Linked DNA regions of Haloferula helveola. The protein of the gene in region 1 binds, or shares a complex with, the protein of each later gene. Links are inferred from orthologs where the notes say so. Each region holds a gene or a part of one and is shown on either strand. Other genes may lie near its edges.

Region 1 (3,315 bases):
GTACTGCGACAACCCTTCATCGACCGTCGGGAACGGACCGGCGCCAACGCGCGTGGTGTAGGCCTTGCAGACTCCGACGACCTGGTCGATCGATGTCGGCGGCAGGCCGGAGCCGGTGCAGCAACCGCCGGCGGTGGTGTTCGAGGAGGTGACGAACGGGAAGGTGCCGAAGTCGATGTCGAGCAACGTGCCTTGCGCCCCTTCGAAGAGGATGTTCTTGCCGGCCTTCCATGCTTCGTGGAGCACGGGGATCGTGTTGGTCACGTGCGGGCGGAGGCGTTCGAAGGCGGCGAATACCTCGTCGGCCTGCTGTTCGGGATCGAAGGTCGGCAGGTCGTAGCGCTTGAGGATCTCGTTGGCGTCGGCGGTCCGCAGCGCGATCGTTTCGCGGGCGAAGGTCTCGTCGAACAGGTCGGCGACCCGCAGTCCGCAGCGGTTCACCTTGTCGGCGTAGGCCGGGCCGATTCCGCGCTTGGTGGTGCCGATCTTGCGGTCGCCGAGGGCGGCCTCGCGGGCGGCGTCCAGTTCCTTGTGCAGCGGCAGCACGACATGGGCGCGGTCGGAGATGAGAAGCTTGTCGGGGGTGATCGAGACCCCTTGGGCCTCGACCCGCTCGATTTCCGAAACCAGTCCGGCAGGGTCCAGCACGACGCCGTTGCCGATCACGTTGGTCTTGCCATCCCACAGGATGCCCGAAGGCAGCAGGTGGAGGATGTATTTGGTGCCGCGGGCGATCACCGTGTGACCGGCGTTGTTGCCTCCCTGGCCACGGACGACGACGTCGGCCGATTCGGTGAGATAGTCGACGATCTTGCCTTTGCCTTCGTCTCCCCATTGGAGACCTGTGACGATGATGTTCATGGAAAAGTGGTCAGTGTCCAGTGATCGGTGATCAGTGGTCCGGGATGAGCTGCCGCAGAAACTCGCGGGTCATTTCGATTGGTCCACTAGGTCCGCGAACTCGTCGAAGAAATAGGCGGCGTCGTGGGGGCCGGGGGCCGCCTCGGGGTGATACTGGACGCTGAAGACGGGGTAGTCCTTGTGGCGGATGCCCTCGACGGTGTCGTCGTTGAGGTTGATGTGGGTGACCTCGACATTGGTGTCGAAGGAATCCGGATCCACCGCGAAGCCGTGGTTCTGGGAGGTGATCGAGATCTTGCCGGTGCGCAGGTCCTTGACCGGTTGGTTGCCGCCGCGGTGGCCGAACTTCAGTTTGAAGGTCTTGCCTCCGAAGACATGGCCGAGGATCTGGTTGCCGAGGCAGATGCCGAAGATCGGCTTCTTGCCGATGAGCTTCTTCACTTCGCCGTGGATGTAACCGAGTGCGGCCGGATCTCCAGGGCCGTTCGACAGGAAGATGCCGTCGGGGTTGCGGTTGAGCACCGCCTCTGCGGGGGTGGTCGAAGGCACGACCTCGACCTCGAAGCCCGCCTGGCGGAGTCGGCGCAGGATGTTGTATTTGACGCCGAAGTCGTAAGCCACGATGCGGCTGCGGATGGGCGGGAGTTCCATCCAGTTGCCTTCCTGTGAGGTCACGACATTCGGAAGCGTGAAGCGGCGCGAGTCCTGTTCCCACGCGTAGGGGTCGCCGACGGTGACCTCTTGGACGAGGTCGCAGCCTTCCATCGATGGCGACTTCAGCGCGGCCTCGACGGCTTCCTCGGCGGTGAGTTCGGTCGTCAGGCAGGCGCGCATCGCGCCGGCCGAGCGGAGGTGCTTGGTCAGCGCGCGGGTGTCGACGTGCTCGATCCCGATGATCCCGTGCTCGCTGAAATACTCGGCCAGCGTCTGGCGCGACCGGTAGTTCGATGCGACGGGCGAAAGCTCTCCAATGACAAAACCGCGGACGTGGGGCGAGGCGGATTCGGCGTCGTCCGGATTCACTCCGTAGTTGCCGATCTGCGGGTAGGTCATGGTGACGATCTGCCCGCGGTAGGAGGGGTCGGTGATGACCTCCTGGTATCCGGTCATCGAGGTGTTGAAGCAGATCTCACCGGTGCTGGTACCGGTGGCGCCGAATGCGCGTCCTTCGAAAAGTCGGCCGTCTTCGAGAGCGAGAATGGCTTTCATGGGAACAGTGGCAGCGCTCCGGGGGACTCGGGTCCGGCGCGCGGCGCGGGAGGGTAAGGACGCCCGCGGCGGATTGTCGAATGCGGAATGCCTCCCAAATCGGCGGATTCCGGAGTCCTACCCGGCCTCGACCTGACGGCGCAGTTTGTGGGCGCGGGAGAGATTCCGCTCGTAGTTCCCCTCAAGGCGTCCGGTGAAGTCGCGCGCGCTTTCTTCCTCGCCGGGAATCAGCGGCTCGCCGAGTTCGAAACTCATGCGGATCGGGAACTCCGGGCGTTTCCACAACGGCCAGCCCTTTTCGAGGAAGCGGGTGTTGCTGCGGATGTAGACCGGCAGCACCGGGACTTCGGCGCGCCGCGCGACCAGCGAGCAGCCGCCCTTGAGCGGATTGATCCAGCGCCGGTTGCGGCGCGTTCGCGTGCCTTCGGGGAAGAGCAGGAGCTGGCCGCCCCGGCCGAGCGCGTCCGCGGCATCGCGGATCAGGCGGGACGAGCAACCGTTCGGGATGTAGCCCGCGAGTCGGGCGCCGCCGCCGAGGAAGGGATTGCACAGAATGCTCTCCTTCATGATGCAGATCGGCTGTGGCAGGCAGGCGATCACGAACACCGCATCCCACAGCGAGGTGTGGTTGGGTGCGATGATCACCGGCTCGGAGCGCCCGCGGAGCGGCTTGAGCGAATCGATGTCGGCGTAGACGAGACCGGTTGCGCGGAGATACCAGACAAACACCCTGAACGCGCGGTGGAGCATCGAACGTCCGAGCCGCTCGCCGGTGCGCCGGGGAAGGATCAGCGAGAGCGGAAGCCCGATCAGCGTGAAGAGCAGCCCGAAAACGCCCCAGTAGGCGAAGCCGCCAACGGCAGCAAGGGTCTCGATGGGCCACCACCACCATGCCCGGGCCGCGACCGGGAGGGTCGCGGAACCACGGATCACGGTGGGCTCCGGCGGGGGCATGTTTGAAACATACCGGGAGGCATCCCCGGCGGCCAAGACGCAATTGTGGCTCTTGCTTGCGAAATCTCCAATCCGTGCATTCAGCAACACAACTCGGCTTGCCAAGTCCGGAAGGAATGCGAGAGATGCGGCCATGTCCGCACTCGATTCGCTCCCCCACGGTCCGGAGTTCCGCTTTGTCGACGAACTCGTCGAACTCGACCCGGGCAAGAGCGCCCGCGGTTCCTACACGGTGCGGGGTGACGAGGCATTCCTCGCCGGACACTTTCCCGGCCGACCGCTGATGCCCGG
Region 2 (4,143 bases), 1.5 Mb from region 1 along the record:
GTCCGCCGACCCCAGGGATGACCATCCTGCAGCCGATGGAGGGTCAGCCTTCACGCACATCTCGGCATCGTCGATGCGATTTCAACGTTCGGCCCTGCAGATGATGACCCTCTCTGCCGCCGCCCCTCGCGGGGCTCAAGGGTTTGGCTGACCGGCTCACCACGGGGTGAACCCCGTGGCTAAACGCCTACGCCCCTTCGGGGCTGCCTGAAGTCCCGGCCACGTCCGTCTCCTAACCCCTAACCCCTAACCCCTAACCCCTAACCCCTAAGCCCTGACCCCTGCCCTGACTCCTGACTCCTGACTCCTGACTCCTGACTCCTGACTCCCGTCCCCTGCCTTACGGATGGTAATCCTGCAGCGGCTGGACGGTCAGCTCGCGCTCCTTCAGCGAGCGCATCGCCTTCACGCAGGCCTCGGCGGCGGCGAGGTTGGTGGCGTGGGAGACCTTCATCGTGATCGCGGTCGAGCGGATCTTCACCTCGTCGGCACGCGCGGCTTGGTCGCTCGGCGTGTTGATGACGAAAGCGATCTCGCCGTTCTTCATCATGTCGACGACGTTCGGACGACGTTGCTCGTGCAGTTTGAACAGGCGCTCGCAGGCCACACCGGCGTCTTGGAGGAACTGGTAGGTCCCCCCCGTCGACCAAAGCGTGAATCCGAGATCGACGAGGTCCTTGGCCACCGCGAGGGCGCGGGGCTTGTCGCGATCGACGACGGACAGGAAGACGTTGCCCTTCGTCGGCAGCGGGTTGAAGGCGCTGATCTGGCTCTTGGCGTAGGCCATGCCCCAATCGGCATCGATGCCCATCACCTCGCCGGTCGACTTCATCTCCGGACCGAGCACGATGTCGATCCCCGGGAAACGGTTCCACGGGAAGACCGCTTCCTTCACCGAGAAATGCGGAGGAATCACGGCTTGGGTGAATCCGATCTCGTCGAGCGTCTTGCCGAGCATGATCTGGGTCGCGTATTTCGCCAGCGGCACTCCGGTCGCTTTCGAAACAAACGGAACGGTGCGCGAGGCGCGCGGGTTGACCTCGATCACGTAGAGTTGCTCATCCTTCACCGCGAACTGGATGTTCATCAGGCCCTTCACGTCGAGCTCCTTCGCGAGGTTCTTGGCCGCGGTGTCGATCTGTTCCTTGATCGAATCCGAGAGCGAGTAGGACGGGATGCAGCAAGCCGAGTCGCCCGAGTGGATACCGGCCTGCTCGATGTGCTCCATGATCGCACCGACCACCGCGGTCTTGCCGTCGGCGATGCAGTCGACGTCGACCTCGGTCGCGCCATCGAGGAAACGGTCGACCAGCACCGGGCGCTCCGGTGAGGCGTCGACGGCCTCACGCATGTAGCGGCGCAGCTCGCTGTCCTCGTAAACGATCATCATCGCGCGTCCGCCGAGGACGAACGACGGCCGGACGAGCACCGGGTAGCCGATGCGGTTGGCGACCTCGACGGCGCCGTCCTCGTCGATCGCGGTACCGGCTTCGGCCTGCTTGAGGCCGAGCTTGTCGAGCAGTGCGGAGAAGTGTTTGCGGTCCTCGGCGAGGTCGATGCTCTCTGGCGAGGTTCCGATGATCGGCACGCCGTGACGCTTGAGGTCGGCGGCGAGGTTGAGCGGCGTCTGGCCGCCGAACTGGACGATCACACCGGCCGGCTTCTCCTGATCGCAAATGTTGAGCACGTCCTCGAGCGTGAGCGGCTCGAAGAACAGCTTGTCGGAGGTGTCGTAGTCGGTCGAAACCGTTTCCGGATTCGAGTTCACCATGATCGCCTCGTAGCCAAGCTCCTTCACCGCGAAGGCGGCGTGCACACAGCAGTAGTCGAACTCGATTCCCTGGCCGATCCGGTTCGGGCCGCCGCCGAGGATGATGATGCTTTTCTTCCCGGTATCGCGCGCCTCGTTCTCGTCACCATAGCTCGAGTAGAAGTAGGGCGTGTAGGCCTCGAACTCGGCGGCACAGGTGTCGACCAGCCGGTAGCCGGGAATGATGCCGGCCGCCTTGCGCTCCTCGCGAACTGAATCCTCGGTCACCGCCTCGACATCCGACTGGGTGTGGCCGCTGCTGCGGGCCGCCTCGAGGTTGCGGGCGCGGGCGATCTGGCGGTCGGCGAACCCGAGCCGCTTGGCCGTCTTGAGGTCGCAGTTGGCAAGCGTCCGGCCTTCCTCGGCGATCTCCTTCAGATGGTGGAGGAACCACGGATCGATCGCGGTCGCCTCGAACACCTCGTCGATCGACCAGCCGTTGGTGAAGGCCACCTGGACCCAGAAAATGCGTTCGGCATTCGGCACCGCGAGCTTCTGCTCGATGTCGGTGTGCATCGGCGCCGACGGACCCTTCGGATCGAAGCCGAAGCCCCAGCGGCCGGTCTCGAGCGAGCGCAGCGCCTTCTGCATCGACTCCTTGAAGGTGCGGCCGATCGACATCGCCTCGCCGACCGCCTTCATCTGGGTCGTGAGTACGGCGTTTGCCGTAGGGAATTTCTCGAAGGTGAAGCGCGGCAGCTTGGTAACCACGTAGTCGATCGTCGGCTCGAAGCTGGCGGGCGTCTCGCGGGTGATGTCGTTCGGCAGCTCGTCGAGCGTGTAGCCGACGGCCAGCTTGGCGGCGATCTTGGCGATCGGGAAGCCGGTCGCCTTCGACGCGAGGGCCGACGAGCGGGAGACCCGCGGGTTCATCTCGATGACGATCATCCGGCCGCTGACCGGGTCGATCGAGAACTGGATGTTCGATCCGCCCGTCTCGACGCCGATCTCGCGGATGACGGCGAAGGACGCGTCGCGCATGATCTGGTACTCGCGGTCGGTCAGCGTCTGCGCCGGAGCCACCGTGATCGAGTCGCCGGTGTGCACGCCCATGGGGTCGATGTTCTCAATGGCGCAGATGACCACGCAGTTGTCGGCGCGGTCGCGCATCACCTCCATCTCGAACTCCTTCCAGCCGAGCAGCGATTCCTCGATGAGGACTTCGCTCACCGGCGACAGGTCGAGTCCGCGGGCGATGATCTCCTCGAACTCCTCGCGATTGTAGGCGATGCCGCCGCCCTGGCCGCCGAGCGTGAAAGCGGGGCGGATGATGAGGGGGAACTTCTTGCCGGTCGCCTCGGCAAGCTCTTCGGCGACCTTCTTCGCCTCCTCCATCGTATGGGCGGTGCCGGATTGCGGCAGATCGATGCCGATCTTGATCATCGCATCCTTGAAAAGCTGGCGGTCCTCCCCCTTGTCGATCGCGTCGGCATTGGCGCCGATCATCTTCACGCCGTGCTTGTCGAGCGTGCCCGACTTGAACAGGTCCATCGAGCAGTTGAGCGCCGTCTGGCCGCCGAGGGTCGGCAGCAGAGCGTCGGGCTGCTCCTTGACGATGATCTTCTCGACGACCTCCGGGGTGATCGGCTCGACGTAGGTCCGGTGGGCGAACTCCGGGTCGGTCATGATCGTCGCCGGATTCGAGTTCACCAGCACCACCTCGTAGCCTTCCTCGCGGAGTGCCTTGCAGGCCTGCACGCCGGAATAGTCGAACTCGCAGCCCTGGCCGATGACGATGGGGCCGGAACCGATGACGAGGATCTTCTTGATGGAGGTGTCTTTTGGCATGGTGGGACAGGAGGTTTCAGCACAGCGCCGACCAAGTGCGCGGGCTAAATTTCGGGGTACTTGTCAGGCCCTGCCACCGATGTAAAGGGTTGGATGAAACGCAAGTGCCGATCATTCGCGGGAGATCCCGGAAATCCCGCCGTATCCGTGTCGATGGTCCGTCTCGCCTGCCTCCTCCTGGCCTCCGTTCCGGCACTCGCCGCGGAGCCCGCATTTCTGGAAAACGACCGGATCCGGATCGGAGTCGACCTCGAATCCGGCGGCTCGATCTTCCACTTCTCGGAGAAGCCGGACGGTCCGAACCTGCTCAACCATGCCGACCGCGGGCGCTTCATCCAGCAGTCGTACTACGGGAAGCCGGACGGCTCGAAGTGGGTCGAAAAGCCGTGGTGCTGGAATCCGGTCCAGGGCGGCGACTACAAGGGCAAGCCGGCCCGGGTGGTCGAGAAGAAGCAGACCGACGACTCTCTCTATGTGAAGAGCGTGCCGGTCAATTGGGCAGGCGGCGAAGACGTCGAGGAGTGTCGGATGGAAGAGTGGATCTT

The links.
Region 2: the proteins of carA (region 1) and carB are in contact, whole or in part, in a solved structure (PDB 1KEE), measured with the Escherichia coli proteins. The link is inferred for Haloferula helveola from one-to-one orthologs.

What each region holds. Positions count from the first base shown.
Region 1 is NZ_AP024702.1:3,820,565-3,823,879, forward strand. Bases 1-3,000 are described here. They hold carA (glutamine-hydrolyzing carbamoyl-phosphate synthase small subunit), read right to left. Parts: upstream 2,071-3,000; coding sequence 931-2,070; downstream 1-930. Other genes in these bases: HAHE_RS14370 (adenylosuccinate synthase), read right to left, coding at 1-861; HAHE_RS14380 (lysophospholipid acyltransferase family protein), read right to left, coding at 2,188-3,000. Outside these bases: more of HAHE_RS14380, read right to left, coding at 3,001-3,024; HAHE_RS14385 (3-hydroxyacyl-ACP dehydratase FabZ family protein), read left to right, coding at 3,158-3,315. UniProt on the Escherichia coli protein: Small subunit of the glutamine-dependent carbamoyl phosphate synthetase (CPSase).
Region 2 is NZ_AP024702.1:2,285,800-2,289,942, forward strand. Bases 141-3,968 are described here. They hold carB (carbamoyl-phosphate synthase large subunit), read right to left. Parts: upstream 3,599-3,968; coding sequence 341-3,598; downstream 141-340. Other genes in these bases: HAHE_RS08345 (hypothetical protein), read left to right, coding at 3,692-3,968. Also shown: more of HAHE_RS08345, read left to right, coding at 3,969-4,143. UniProt on the Escherichia coli protein: Large subunit of the glutamine-dependent carbamoyl phosphate synthetase (CPSase).